Regions from separate parts of the Paenibacillus sp. FSL R10-2736 genome, predicted to be linked through region 1. Evidence: a T-box and tRNA genes for the amino acid it is inferred to sense, from the RefSeq annotation. Region 1 holds a T-box; the other holds one or more tRNA genes.
What was found. The T-box of region 1 lies ahead of NSQ73_RS05170 (valine--tRNA ligase). A T-box ahead of a tRNA ligase gene usually reads a tRNA of that ligase, here a tRNA-Val.
Positions count from the first base shown of each region.

Region 2: it encodes a tRNA-Val, which carries the amino acid that the T-box ahead of NSQ73_RS05170 (valine--tRNA ligase) is inferred to sense. The anticodon was not compared.

Region 1 is NZ_JBBOBN010000001.1:1,187,091-1,194,769, reverse strand. It holds gene NSQ73_RS05185 (GGDEF domain-containing protein) at 1-328, opposite strand, end outside; gene murC (UDP-N-acetylmuramate--L-alanine ligase) at 575-1,954, opposite strand; gene NSQ73_RS05175 (bifunctional folylpolyglutamate synthase/dihydrofolate synthase) at 1,962-3,338, opposite strand; gene NSQ73_RS05170 (valine--tRNA ligase) at 3,344-5,980, opposite strand; T-box leader at 6,253-6,538, opposite strand; gene NSQ73_RS05165 (stalk domain-containing protein) at 6,702-7,412, opposite strand; gene NSQ73_RS05160 (LysM peptidoglycan-binding domain-containing protein) at 7,577-7,679, opposite strand, start outside.
Region 2 is NZ_JBBOBN010000001.1:4,233,586-4,241,264, forward strand. It holds gene metG (methionine--tRNA ligase) at 1-252, shown strand, start outside; gene NSQ73_RS18390 (aldo/keto reductase) at 753-1,703, opposite strand; gene NSQ73_RS18395 (helix-turn-helix transcriptional regulator) at 1,878-2,693, opposite strand; gene NSQ73_RS18400 (creatininase family protein) at 2,957-3,727, opposite strand; gene NSQ73_RS18405 (NUDIX hydrolase) at 3,754-4,236, opposite strand; gene NSQ73_RS18410 (NUDIX hydrolase) at 4,278-4,739, opposite strand; tRNA gene NSQ73_RS18415 (tRNA-Val) at 5,104-5,175, shown strand; gene NSQ73_RS18420 (hypothetical protein) at 5,926-6,330, shown strand; gene NSQ73_RS18425 (YuzF family protein) at 7,042-7,272, shown strand; gene NSQ73_RS18430 (hypothetical protein) at 7,633-7,679, shown strand, end outside.

The sequences.
Region 1 (7,679 bases):
TCAGAACACTGCCCGCAACCAGCCCCGAATAATAGAGCTTCGCCTTACGGTCCATCATCCCCATCATCATCAGCAGGGCCGAAATTTCCAGACCTCCTCCAGCCAGAATGAGCGCATTGCTTAGAGGTACGGCGATCCAATGGGGGATATAATCCCATAGGAGAATAGAGCTCCAGAAGACGACCTGAAGCCACTTTGCAGCTATAAAAAGGACCGAGGCGGTATCCTTGGCGAAATGGTAGCGGTAAAAGGTAATCAGCAGTCCGGAAAACAAGTTTCCCAAGATGAACAAGTACAACAGTGTATTAATATCAAGCTGAAAGCTCATGAGTACACCACCAAATATGCGGGAATACCTTCTTTTAATTGAGGACAATATCATTCACAAGCTATATCGGCAAAATGGCGGTGTAATTTCACTTCTAATTTCTTAGACTCCAGATACCTCCAGACATAAAAAGAAGAAACGGCTTCGCTGTCCTTATTCAAGGAACGGAAACCGTTTCTGTTAAAATGCCTAGCTATCCTATTACTGTAAAGAGATATGTGTAATCTGCATAGAACGGCCTAAGCCTTATTCACGATTCTTCAGATTATCAGCCAGAGCATACCCGACCTTCCAGATATCACCCGCACCCATTGTAATCACCAGATCACCGGGAGCAATGCGGTCCTGCAGGTCAGCCAGCACAGCTTCCTTCGTCGGCAGATGCCGTGCACCGGCGTTGCTGTTCTGCACAATCAGCTCCACCAGCTTCGCGGAGGTGACTCCCTCGATCTGCTTCTCTCCGGCAGGCGAGTAGATATCGGTAATAATCACTTCGTCCGCTTCGCTGAACGCACGGCTGAACGCATCCAGCAGGAAGAAGGTACGCGTGTAGCGCTGCGGCTGGAACACGGCGATAATCCGTTTGCCTGTAGCCTTGGCAGCACTAATGGTAGCCTGAATCTCCGTTGGATGATGCGCATAATCATCAATGACGAGAATCTCGTTGATCTCTCCCAGCACCTGGAAGCGCCGCTTGGCACCGTGGAATTTCACAATTGCTGCAGCGATCGCTTCAAAGGCAATGCCGGATTTCAGACAGGAAATTACCGCCGCCATTGAATTATACAGATTGTATTGCCCCGGAATGGAAAGCTCAATACGGCCCAGAACCTCCGTACCGCGATTCATCGTGTACGACACCTGGCGGTCGCCCAGAACGATGTCGGTCGCCGTGTAATCTGCAGTCTCCGAATGAATTCCGTAGGTGATAACCGTACCTTTTACTTGAGGCAGCAGAGATTTCACATTCTCATCATCCGCGCACACAATAGCCGTTCCGTCCTCACGCAGCTGGTTCATAAACTGCACATAAGCTTCCTTCAGCTGGCCGAAATCACCGCCGTAGTTCTCCAGATGGTCGGCTTCAATATTCGTTACAATGCCCAGCCAAGGATGGTACTGCAGGAATGAGCCATCACTCTCATCCGCTTCGGCTACGACGAATTCCCCTTGTCCGGCCTTGGCATTCGTACCGACGTTCATGATCTCCCCGCCAATAATATACGTAGGGTCCACTCCGCAGTCTTCCATAACCAGAGCAATCATCGACGAGGTGGTAGTCTTGCCGTGCGCACCCGCAACAGCCACACCCTTGCGCTCATTCAGCAGACGGGCAAGCATCTGCGAACGGTGAAGAATCGGTATTTTGAGACGCTCCGCTTCTACCCATTCTACGTTATCCGACGCAAGCGCCGTAGAATATACGACCAGATCCGCACCTTTGACCTGTTCGGCCGTATGTCCGATGTATACCTTGGCACCTTTGGCAATCAATTTCTCCGTTAACTCTTGGGCAGCTACATCAGAACCCGTAACTGTATATCCCATCTCCAGCATCACCCGGGCAATCGCGCTCATACCGTAGCCGCCGATCCCTATAAAATGCACACGTTCAGTAGTATCCAACAGTTCGTCACCAGCCTTTTTCAGAATCGGGTTGCCGTAAAAGCGTACTGCGTACATCAGAAATCAAATACAGCGTTCCGGACACGACCGCAAGGTCATCGTCCGCTGTGATCGTCTGCAGCAGATGCAGCGCTTGGCCCCAATTACGTTCTACTATGATTTCCAAGTTTTCCTTGGCATATTTATTCCGCAGACTTTCTGCGATGGCCTGCAGATCTTCCGCGTCCATTTTCTTCCGGAAATCCGGTTCGGTCAGGATGAGCGTATCCACTATAGGCAGTATATGCTTGAGATACGACTCGTGATGCTTATTTGCCAGCATCCCCATGAGCAAATTTAATTTACCGTATGGCCCAAACTGCGGAAGACTCTTGGCCAGGCTCTCTGCACCTTCCGGATTATGCGCCCCGTCGAGAATAATTCTGGGCGAAGTGCCTACTTCCTCCAGCCTTCCGGCCCAGAATGTACCGCGGAATCCCTCCAGCACATCCTCGTCCTCCAGCATGAAGGCCATATACTGCCGCAGCACCTCAAGGACCATCATAGCTCCCGCAGCATTCTCCAGCTGATGTTCGCCTTTCATAGCGATATCCAGCTCAAGCGAGCGGAATGGACCCTGGAAGGTGAAATGCTGGTGGCCGTCCCTGAGCTCTACGCCACTATAGCTGAAATCTTCTCCAGCCAAATATAGAGTAGAACGGGTAGACGCCGCTTTAGCCTTCAGTACTGCGATGGCCTCCGGCTGGCTCACGCAGCTGACTGCAGGAACGCCCGGCTTAATAATTCCGGCCTTCTCACCGGCGATCAGCTCCAGTGTATCTCCGAGTACATCGGTATGATCATGTCCGACATTCGTGATTACAGACACTACCGGAGTAACAATATTCGTTACATCCAGCCTTCCCCCAAGACCTGTCTCCCATACGACTACATCCGGATAACAGACTTCGCCATAATAGAGAATGGCCAGTGCCGTCGACACCTCGAACATTGTCGGCGAACCCAGCTCACCGCCCGCGATCTCTTGAACCAGCGGTCGCAGTTTATTTACGAGTTCCAGCAAAGTCTCTTCGGAAATATCTGCTCCATTGTACTGGAAACGGTTCGTGAATTTCGTGATATAAGGAGAAGTAAAGGTCCCCACCGTGTACCCGCTCTGAATAAGTACACGGGTCAAAAAAGCACAGGTAGAGCCTTTGCCATTCGTCCCTGCCACGTGAATGAACTTGAGCTTGCGGTGCGGATGACCCAGCTTCTCCATCAGAAGCTCTATCCGTTCAAGACCCGGCCGGATACCGAAAGGAATCAGGCTGTTAATCCAGTCTACTGCTTCTGTATAAGAACTTAAGGGAGCGGCACTGCCGCTCCGTGTGATCTCTTCCATGTCCCTTATCCTCTCAGCTCTGCGATACGGGCCAGCACTTTCTCGCGTCTATCAGAATAGTCCGCCTGCTTCGCCCGCTCCTCTTCGATGACTTTTGCTGGCGCCTTGGCGACAAAGCCCTGATTGCCGAGCTTTTTCTCCACGCGCTCAACCTCGCTGTTCAGTGTCTGGACTTCTTTTTCCAGACGGGCAATTTCCTGTTCAATGTCGATCAGTCCTGATAACGGCAGAAGCAGCTCGGCGCCTGTAACCACAGCAGACATCACTTTATCCGGTGTCTGCGGCGCAAGCCCTGCTTCGAAGGAAGAGGTGTTGCAGAAGCGCCCGATGTAATTGTCGTTGCGGGAAATAATGTCCAGGGTTTCCTGACCCCCGGCTTTGATAATCAGTTCTACCTTCTTGCTCATCGGCACGTTCACTTCCGCACGGATATTACGAACGGCACGGATAACATCCATCAGGAGGTTCATCTCTGCCACTGCCTGCGGATTCTCAAGCGCAGAATCATACTTCGGCCATTCGGCCAGCGTGATGGTGTCGCCCTGATGCGGCAGATGCTGCCAGATCTCTTCCGTAATGAACGGCATGAACGGATGAATCAGGCGCAGCGTGCGGTCCAGTACATAGGCCAGAACCGATTGTGTCTTGGCCTTCGCAGCCGCGTCCGCTCCGTACAGCGAGAGCTTGGCGAATTCGATATACCAGTCGCACAGATCATCCCAGATGAAGTTGTACAGCAGCCGGCCAGTCTCGCCGAACTCGTACGAGTCAATTAGACGCGTAATATCGCGGGAAGTTTCGTTCAGGCGGTGCAGAATCCAGTGGTCCGCCGTGCTGAGCTCACCTGTGATGTCAATATCTTCAAAAGAAACACCTTCGAGATTCATCAGTGCAAAGCGTGAGGCATTCCAGATCTTGTTGGCAAAATTCCGCGCCTGCTCTACCTTTTCCATCCGGAACCGCAGATCCTGACCGGCTGTGCTGCCTGTAGTAATCATATAGCGCATAGCGTCTGCGCCATACTGCTCGATTACATCCAGCGGATCGATACCGTTGCCGAGTGATTTGGACATTTTGCGTCCTTCAGCATCGCGTACGAGACCATGCATCAGCACGTCGGAGAATGGCTTCTGTCCGGTGAATTCCAGAGCCGAGAAGATCATGCGGGCTACCCAGAAGTAGATGATATCGTAGCCGGTAACCAGCACATTGTTCGGATAGTAACGCTGATAGTCGCTGCTGTTCTCATCTGGCCAGCCCAGTGTAGCGAACGGCCAGAGGTTCGAGCTGAACCACGTATCCAGAACATCCTCATCCTGCTTCAGGTCTGTCAGGCCGCTGATCCGGCGTGCTTCTTCTTCATCATTCGCAACAACGATCTCTCCCGTAGATTCGGAGTACCAGGCCGGAATACGGTGGCCCCACCACAATTGGCGGGAAATACACCAGTCGCGTACATTCTCGATCCAGTTCAGGTAAGTCTTCTCGAAGCGGTCCGGTACGAAATTAACACCGCTACCATCCTTCTGCGCTGCGATGGCCGCTTCTGCCAGCGGCTGCATCTTCACGAACCACTGGGTGGACAGGTAAGGCTCAACTACGGCTCCCGAACGCTCGCTGTGTCCAACCTGATGTACGTGGTCCTCAATGGATACAAGCACACCCTGCTCCTTCAGGTCGGCAATGATCGCCTTGCGGCAGTCGCTGCGGTCCAGTCCCTGGTATTTGCCTGCTTCCGCATTCATAATTCCGCCTTCATCCATCACATTAATCTGCGGAAGATTATGGCGCACGCCCATCTCAAAGTCGTTCGGATCATGTGCCGGGGTAATCTTCACCGCGCCGCTGCCGAATTCCTTATCTACATAATCATCAGCGATAACCGGAATTTCCCGGCCGATAATCGGCAGGATCAGGGTTTTACCGATAAGATCCTTGTAACGGTCATCTTCCGGATGCACGGCAACCGCAGTATCGCCCAGCATCGTTTCCGGCCGGGTTGTAGCTACAGTAATATAGCCGCTGCCGTCCTTAAGCGGGTAGCGAAGATGGTACAGATGGCCATTTACCTCTTTATATTCAACTTCTATGTCCGACAGAGCCGTGCGTGCAGCCGGATCCCAGTTGATAATGCGTTTGCCGCGGTAGATCAGGCCTTTCCGGTACAGCTGAATGAATACCTGGCGGACACCGGCGGACATTCCTTCATCCAGGGTGAACCGTTCGCGCGAGTAGTCCAGCGACAAGCCCATCTTGGCCCACTGCCCGTGAATCGTCTCCGCATATTGTTCCTTCCAGGCCCATACCTGCTCCAGGAACTTCTCGCGTCCCAGATCATGGCGGGAGATGCCCTGCTCGCGCAGCTTCTGCTCTACCTTGGTCTGCGTGGCGATACCTGCATGGTCCGTTCCCGGCAGCCACAGCGTATCATAGCCCTGCATCCGTTTGGTACGGATTAGAACATCCTGCAGTGTGAAATCAAGCGCGTGACCGATATGCAGCATTCCTGTTACATTCGGCGGGGGAATAACAATGCTGTAAGGCTGCGCATCCGGACGTTTGCCTGCTTCGAAGAAGCCGTTCTCCATCCAGTAAGTATACCATTTCTTCTCCGCCGACCCCGGATCATAGGTAGTCGGCATATCGCTTTGCTTGTGATTCGCAGTAGCGGTGTCTTCTGCCGCTTCCAGCTGGTTCGTCAGCTCTGCTGCTGTATTGTTGTTATCAGCCATTGTGAACCCTCCATTAGAGAAAATGATGAGAAGCTTTTTGTATTCTGTAACGATCTGACAAGTGGAAACGGCTTTGCCGTCCAATTCTAAGGACGGTACCGTTTCAGCGAGAAATATAAGGATGATTAATAGAGTGAAACATATATATATCCTTATATTTAAATACAAAAAGACCCTTCGTCTCAAAGGACGAAAGGCCATTCTTTCGCGGTACCACCTTTGTTTCGCGCTAACAAAAAATAAACCCCTGCCTCGGACCCCTTACAGGTCCGGAAGCTTAGCGCGACACTCATGCAGATAACGGCTGCGTCCGGCCACATCCTAACCTGGTCTCCATAAACATGGAGGCAAGCTCAGAAGGGCGACTCCGGGGCGACTTCGGGGGCTGCATCCTGCGGAAATTCACAGCAACTACAATTCCGCTCTCTGAAGGGCTGACCGCCTACTCTTCCCGTTCCCAGTCTTTATGCTAGTTATTACTTATGTCAATAATACATTCAGTCCTATTCCTAGTCAACCAGCATACACACAAAGGTCAGAGTTTATACCGCCCGGTTCAAAAAACTGTCTAACGGAGTTGTATACACAGGGCTAACAGAGATAAATACACAGAGAGCTGCCCATCTACCGCTTACTTCCCGCTCCAGATCACGTTGACGATATTGTAGCCTCCATAGCTGCCAGTTCCCAGGTAGGCGTCCAGCGTAACAGAAAACGTGCTTCCGGCATCGATAATCGAGAAGGCTTCCGCGGAGATCTCCTCGGATTTGGCGGTGGCGCCTTTGCGCACAAAATACTCTTTGTACGTATTGCCAAGCGTCTCCAGGTCCTGCTTCGTCAGATAGCTGAACGTCGCAGACGGCGTGCCGGTCGCCGAGCCTTCAATCAGATTGAATACTTTGGCATCGGACGGCAGCGGGAAGTCGGACGGCAGGCTCTTCGGACGCTGTACCGGTTCCGCGGCCGGTTCCTGAGAGGATGTGCCAGGAGAAGCGGAGCCGCCGATGACGACCCGGCTGTTTGCGGCGTCATAAGTGACAGAGGTGTTCAGCGCTTCACTGATTGAGCGTACAGGCAGGTACGTTGTGCCATTGTACGTGATCGGGGCGAGCGTTTTACCGTTGCCGTCTTTCATCGTATAGACCTGCCCGTTCACGAGGATCCCGAGCTTGTAATTCAGTGATGCCCGGATCTCCTGCAGGTTGCCCGCGCCATAGACGCCGGCCGAAGCAGTCAGCGCCACGCCCAATGCGATCGCGGCTGCCGTCACTTTTTTCTTCATAAATATCTCATCCTCCCAAGAAGTGGTGTATACCGGCGCACAGCTGGTTGAATCTGCCAAGACATAAGCCGGTAGTGACCATTAACCCTGCCTAAGCGAATATGAACCCGCAACAGGCCGGGCCAAGACATACCCTATGTAAAAAAATAAGGCTGCCCCAAGCAGCCATGTCATGGCTTGTGGGACAGCCCCCGCAACTTCCTGCTCGCATTCCCCGGTCCATCCTAGGGAATATACAAAACCTGGCCTTCTTCTACATTCTGTCCGGAGAGCCGGTTGTACATGGACAGCTCTCTGGTACTGAGCTGATATTTCTCGGCAATCGTA
Region 2 (7,679 bases), 3.0 Mb from region 1:
GACCCCGCCGCCTGTGCCAGCACGCTGTATACCTGTGTACAGATCATTGCTAATCTGTCCAACCTGTTGAACCCGTTCATTCCATTCTCCTGCGGCAAGATCAGGGGGTTTCTGGCCCTTGAACAGCCTGTCTGGCAGCCGGTAGCCGTTCCGGCGCATCAGCGGGTGCAGGGGCTGGAATTATTGTTCGAACGGATTGATGTGGCGCGGATTGAGGAGGAGACCGAGCGGCTTAAGAGCTTGCAGCGCTGAGGCGGAAAACTTCATCATCCCCTCGTCAGATGGCTGATGAGGCGGACTGAGATTCCTCTATTCCTGCAAATCAGGCAGATTCCCGGGTCAATCGGACTGAGAATCTCTTATATGCCCGGCCACCCCTCATTTTGGGGCCGGATGAACAAAATAACGGAATCTCAGTCCGTTGCAGCCTCAAAAAGCTTCTTTTTAGGGGATATGGTCCTCTCAGTCCGCTTCACTTTCGCCATGAACACTTGCTCCAGTAAACCTGTTACTCGTCACCTGTTACTTGTTACCTGTCACCTGTCACCTGTCGCCTGTCACCTGTCACCTGCTACCTTTTACTTGTTACCTATTTCCGTTTTCGCAAGAATCCGAACACTGGTGATATGCCGGTACAACTCAAAAAAGCGTCCTTATCCGCAGACCGCTCACAAAAACAAGCGGTGCAGATAAGAACGCTTTTGGATTTCAATGCATAACTGATGCTGCTGCAACTTTCAACTATTCAGCCCTTAATGGCCGGGAAAGCGCCCTCCGGCTGCAACACCCTGCGGGGAGATCCGCTCGATCCGGGCCAGATCATCCGCTGACAATACCACCTGCAACGCGCCGAGATTATCTTGTACCCGCTCCAGCCGCTTTGTTCCCGGGATCGGCACAATTTGCTCACCCTGCGCAAGCAGCCAGGCCAGCGCAAGCTGCGAAGGAGCACAGTCCTTCTCGGCTGCCATCTGCCCGATCAGCGAGACCACTTCGAGATTCCTGGCGAAATTCTCTCCCTGGAACCGCGGGTAGCTACGGCGGTAATCGTCCGGCGGCAGGTCGTCGAAGCTTTTAATCTGACCGGTCAGAAATCCGCGGCCCAGCGGACTATAAGGAACGAATCCGATGCCCAGTTCTTTGACCAGCGGCAGTATTTCATCCTCCACCTCCCGGCTCCAGAGCGAATATTCTGTCTGCAGTGCCGTAAGGGGATGTACCGCATGTGCGCGGCGTATCAGCTCAGGTGAAGCTTCCGATAAGCCAATGTAGCGGATCTTCCCTTCCTTGACCAGTTCAGCCAGCGTGCCTATAGTCTCCTCGATTGGTGTGTTCGGATCAGGACGGTGCTGATAATACAGATCAATATAATCCATACCGAGATGGTATAAGCTGGCATCTACGGATTTTTTGATATAAGCCGGATCACCCTTGGGGCCCTGAGTATGCGTAATGCCAAATTTGGTCGCAATAACCGCTTTATCCCGTCTGCCCTTAAGCGCGCGGCCCACGAGCCTCTCATTGCTGCCAAAACGCTGCTGCGCGAAATCTCCATAGATATCTGCTGTGTCCAGCAGGGTTACTCCCAGGTCGAGTGCCCCATGGATCACTTTTACCGACTCTTCGTTCTCCGGCATCATCATCGTTCCTAGTCCCAGAGCCGATACTGTCAACCCTTCGTTTCCGAGTGTTCTTGTCTGCATTTGGTTGTCTCCCTCTTTTCCCGGTGAAAGATTCTTCGGATATGTCCCTATTCTAACCTTCCTGCCATGGAGCAGCCACAGTACGTTTATGCTAGTAAGATCATTACCAGGGAACAGAACAGCACAGAACAGAAATAGAAGCAGACCGGCCGTCCAAGTGACTTCATTCGATTCTCAGCTCTCTGCCACCACAGGTGTATAAATACAGATATGCAGACCCGGATGATCGGCCAGACTCGCAACGGAGTTAATGTCATAGGTCACAGATTGATTCGTGCTTAGACTTTGTATGACTACGCGATTTACTTTTTTGCCTTGAATGTTGTGCAGCTTCCACATCTCTGCGAAATCCATACTGTCCTCACAGAGCTTCACTACCATGTCTTTGTACCAGGGATCGTGCAGATGCATGTCATAATAGGTTCTGAACACAGCTACTGAATAGAGCGCGAACTCCTCCCAATTCAGCATCCGGCGGCGCAGCCCCTGATCGAGAAACAATAGACGGAGCATAATACGCTCGGAAGCAGGCAGCTTCCCGAAATTGCTAAGAACTTCACCCGCCTTATCATTCCAGGCTAGAACCTCCGACCGCTCATTCGTAATAAAAGACGGATAAGACAGCTGGCTAATAATATCCCGCCACTGCGGATTCAGCCCGGGACTCACAGTATTAATAGAAGGAACTGTATCCGGGTTCCCTGGATTCCACAGCTCGAACAGATGCGTCCGCTCATCAGGCGTCAAGCGCAGGGCCTGGCTGAGACTCTCCATAATCTCTCTGGAAGCAGTAACTTCTCTGCCTTGCTCCAGCCACGTATAATAGGTGCTGCTGACACCCGCCAGAATCGCCACTTCCTCCCGCCGTAGTCCGGGTGTTCTGCGCTGGCTGTTCGTTTCCTTAAGCCCGGCAGCTTCAGGCTGCAGCCGGTCCCGACGTGATTTCAGATACTCTCCAAGCCGCTTGAACTTTGAATTCTCATCGCTCATAAACTAACCTCTTCTCACAGCAATTGGTGTCCCTATTCTACCTTATTCTCTGCCGTTCACAAACTTACACGGAACTCGGACTTGAGAAGCTATAACATAATCTCTCGCAAAAAAAGCTGCAGAACACCCTTCGCGTCGCACCGTGATCAATAGAAATAACCCCACTTGCTTCTCCAAGCCGCTGTCGCGGTTAATTGGACGAAGCCTATGGGGCTTAACTAACTCGCATGTGTCTTTCTTTCTGCTGCTTGCCTATGTTTCCATTACTGCCTGGAAGCTTCAGCCTGACTAATCTCAACAGCCTGTGCAGCAATCTTCTGCAGTTCGGCTGCGATAGCCTCCACAGAGCCCTTCCACAGCTTGCGTCCTAATTCTTCGCTGGCATGAGTCGGATCGCCAATGACACCCGTTGCCGAGTACCTGGTGAAGTCGAGTCCGGGATCGTCCAAAACCGGTTCAGTACTGCCGGGATTCTCAATCAGCTCCTCACGGATGCACTCTGGATGTTTGTAGAGTCCCAGTGATGTGGTGAAGCTGTCGGCATGACCACCCGGAATATGCGGATCGGCATGTGTACACCAGACCTCATGGAACGGATGATGCGGAATATGAACCCTGGCTTTTCCTGCATACTCCTGATTAAATTTCACAGCCACCTGGTTCAGCATATGTCCGCCGCAGCCGCGCATAATCACCAGCTGCTTGAAGCCCTGGTCAGCCAGTGAAACCAGAACCGCATAGATCACATCCTCATACACCTTCTGCGGGATGTCGATGTAGCCATAGCCGTAATTGCGGTGCTCGGGAGTTGGACCAAATGGAATCGTCGGAATTACCAGCGACTTCACACCGTAGCTCAAATTTGCCATAGTTGCTGCTTCAATAGACAGCTCGGTAGCCAGCCAGATATCAAAATCCACCGTCGCATGCGGCCCCTGCTGCTCCGTGCAGCCGGTTGGAATAATAGCCATATAGCCTTCGGCTGCTTTTTGCTTAATCTCCAGAAAAGTTAATTTCCCATATTCTACGTTCATCTATAATCTCCTTATATGGTACTGCATCATATCTTCCTGCTCAGACTTACTGTAAATTCGGGCTTGGTCTGGTAGGCCATATAAGCGACTGTACCGTCAAATGCCAGATAAGCTTCATAACGGGTGCGGATAGCAGGGCTGGTAATCATCTCAAGCACTTTATCCCGGCTGACCCAATAGCTCTCCGATGTTTCATCCGATGTTGCTAATGCCCCGCCGATTGGCCGGCACACATAGTCCAACATCACTTTGGTCGGGACATCGGTTACACCGTCATGCCATTTGTACATCCCCGTATTGGAATACACGCCGATCAGCTGGTCAACCACAGTGAGGATGCCACTTTCCTCCTGTATTTCACGGGTTAGCGCATCCATCAGATTCTCTCCCGCCTCCACTTGCCCTCCGGGGAACACCCAGCCGCCCTTAAACGTTTTTACCAGTAAAATTTCTCCCAGTTCATTCTCTACAATCCCGCCGACCGCGACAATATGAGTAGGCATAGACACGGCAATCACTCCGATCAATGGTAGGATTATTGCGCACCAAATTACACCTGTTCAAAATATTTGCTTACATTGGCATTCCCGCTCAGTTGCTTGATATAATCAGTTACTCTCGCGATTAGCGTGGGATATATCCCCGGATACGTAACCGTTTCCGGAATTTCTCTGAATCTGCGAATTTCCTCCATTTCGAATTGCTGTAGGGGGCCGAACTTATCTACGGCTGCAAAGTACAGCATCCCGAAGCTCGCAGGTACTTCCTCTCTGCTGACCGAATATATGCATATAGGGTATAACTTGTACGACTCAGCGCCTGTCTCTTCATACATTTCCCTGGCGGCAGCTTCATCAGGACTTTCTCCTGCTTCAATATGTCCTCCGGCAAATTCCCATGTGGACCGCTCGCGGTGCCGCACCAGAACCCAGTCCTCACCCTGCTTCATGACAATCACAACATATTTCAGACTAACCTCAGGCATTTCAGATTCATGCAAAGTTACGATCATTATAAGAACTCCTTCTGCTTCATTATGTATAATGGAATGATTGAGAGATATCACCAGACAACCGCCATCATTATATTATAAAATCTTTTCTGTGTCGCTCAACTTTTTCGCTGCAAAAAAAGTCCCGCTCACATTCAGCGGGACCTGCACCTTAACTTATCATCTGACGCCCGTAAAGGGATTAAACTCACCTGTCAAATCACAGCAAACCTTCTTCTCTTCCGCCGAGATCCGCTAACCCAGAGCAGCATAGCACTGCCTCTTATTCACTTCAAATAAATCCCATATACCAACCAGCCTATTTCTTCGTTATAAAAAATTCTTGCCATTCCCTCACATCGTGTGGTATTATAAATTTCGTTGCAGGACGGTAGCTCAGCGGGAGAGCACTATCTTGACAGGGTAGGGGTCATGGGTTCGAACCCCATCCGTCCTATATGCAGGAAGCCTTATTCTATAAGGCTTTTTCTTTTTGCCAGCCTATTGTTCCGTTGACTCATTTAGCGATTTGGTGCCATTATGGTGCCCTGTAGTGGACTAAGCAAAAGTGGTGCCGATTATGGCACCACTTATTTGTTATCCTTCCAACCATTTGAGAAAGATATCCTTAGACACCTTGATTATTCTGCCTACTCAGACGATATGATATTGTTCTGAATTTAGGATGTAATCATGCTCGTTAGTCATGTACCGTTCCTCTATAAGGAACTTTTCCAAACGTGGCAGCCTGCGGACAATACGCTCGATCCGTTCACAACTCTCGCTGAGTTGCCTTAAAGGAACTTGTTCATCCGATAACTCTCAAGCGCTGCCTCAACGGCTGTCTGCGTCCTCTCTCTCTATCTATCTCAGGCAGGAAACACTATTGCACCTGCTATCACCTCACTGTAAAAGAGTTCCCCGGCCGAAGCCGGGGAGTGTTCTAGAATACTTCGCCGTCCAGATCACATTCAAGGATAACCGGTCCACCTTCGCCCAATTGTTCGATCGTTAGCCTATTGCTGTCGGACGATGGCCTTCGGCCTAATGCATCTTCTCTTCGTACTGTGCAACAGTCGCTATGACTCTCGATAAAAAATCTACATTACGCTAACGGGCAGGATAGTTGACCAACTCAAAAAACTATTAGCAACCTTTTAATTCCATTTACCGTCTAAAGATTAGAGGTTTTAAGGAGGTGATTATTGTGAAAAAGTATTTACTTATCTTTTTATTGCTAACTCTTATTATGATCCTTGGATGTAGCGAGAAGAACCAGAACTCTATCCAGGAAAACGGTGGAGTTTCAGTTAATCTGATATGTAGTAACAATAAAAATGAATGCACAGATCGGAATTTCAATGATCTCCAATCATTCCAAGTATTCAAAACTGCTATAGATAGTGCAGAGAAAATGCCGGGTAATCTTAATTATATAGCAGAATACAATTTGAAGATTAAATTTCAGGGTCAAACAACAAAAACTTTCCATCTCTCATTAGGTACAGACAGGGATATGAAAGGGCTATTGGTAGACCTTGAAAATACTAATCAAGGTTATGAAATTCCTGTAATACATGCGAACAAATTAAGGGAATTGATAGAGGGTTAGTAAATTTCGCATTACGCTAACGGGACACGTTAGTTTAATTAAACAGCGGCAGTCTAGGACTTTATTATCTCGTTCACAGCTGCCGTCGATTATATATTTGGCAACGCCCTCCATTACTGCACAGTTTACGTCTAATACTCACTTACCTGAGATAGCGTGATTTATGCCGCCTCTGCCCTCTCTCGGGGCTCAGCGTTGAGCAATTTCACTAACTGCCTGTACGTTGTGCAGGGCTAGTCTCCGACCTCCTCAATGTTCGCAACATCACCCCACTTGATGATCGCGAGGTTACGCACGTACCTTTCGGCATCTTTGGCTATTGATGCAGTCTGTACCCTATCAACTCCGCCAGCGCCCGGTTAAGCTCCGGGTTGGTCATTGTCTGTACCTATGTCATGGCTTTGGCCCCCCCTTCCAGCTCCTTAGTAACCTGCTGTAAAATATTCCAGTCTATTAATCCGTGTTTGGTTGCTATCCCTGCTTCGCTCATGGTTGTGCTCATTCCCAACTCCAGAGTGATAGATCTGATTACGATACAATTAGAATCTACATTGTCCGAGACCATTCCCTCGGTTGAATTATTATTTTAACGTATTTGTGTCATAACGCTTAGTACCTATCTTAAATGGGCTCTCGCCTAGCTCTTTAATTAGGCGTTTGCATAGCATGAGGTATAACCATTTGGGAGGTAACAAAGTGCTGAATAATCAAATGTATCCAATGCATCAACAGATGCCGCAAGCCATCATGGTCTATCCAATTGATCCCTATGTCGTTGAAACCTTAATGTCTGTAAAAGGTAAGCAGGTGGTACTTGAAACCACTCGCGGCGGGATTAGCGGCTGTTTGATGGATGTAAAGCCAGACCACGTTGTACTGGATACCAGAGGCAGAAAATTCTTTGTACGCATCTGTGAGATCGTTTGGATCATGCCAGAGTAAATGGCAGTTCATGAGAGAGTTGCGAAAGCAGCTCTTTTTTTATGTCTTTTCCACCTGAACCCCGAGAAGCTTTCTTGCTGCATCCCAAAAGCCTCCATACAATCATCGAATTGGTCTTTCTCTTTCCATCCCTGCATGTTGGCATATGTGATAGGGATGCCCGGATAATCTGCAACCTCGGCCATGAATCGCTTGATATCCCAATGCCCGACCCAAGGGTTCATATCATGATTAATATCTCCACTCCGCTGTAGCAGACTATGCGCAACATGTCTGTTCCCTCCCTGGGGCTATGCCCCCTCGAAACTAAAATCTCTGATCCGCGTACAAATGTTAAATTATTGAAAAGGATGCTGCGTTTTGAAATATAATAGAAGATTGCTCTCTGCGCTTTTTATAGGCATCAG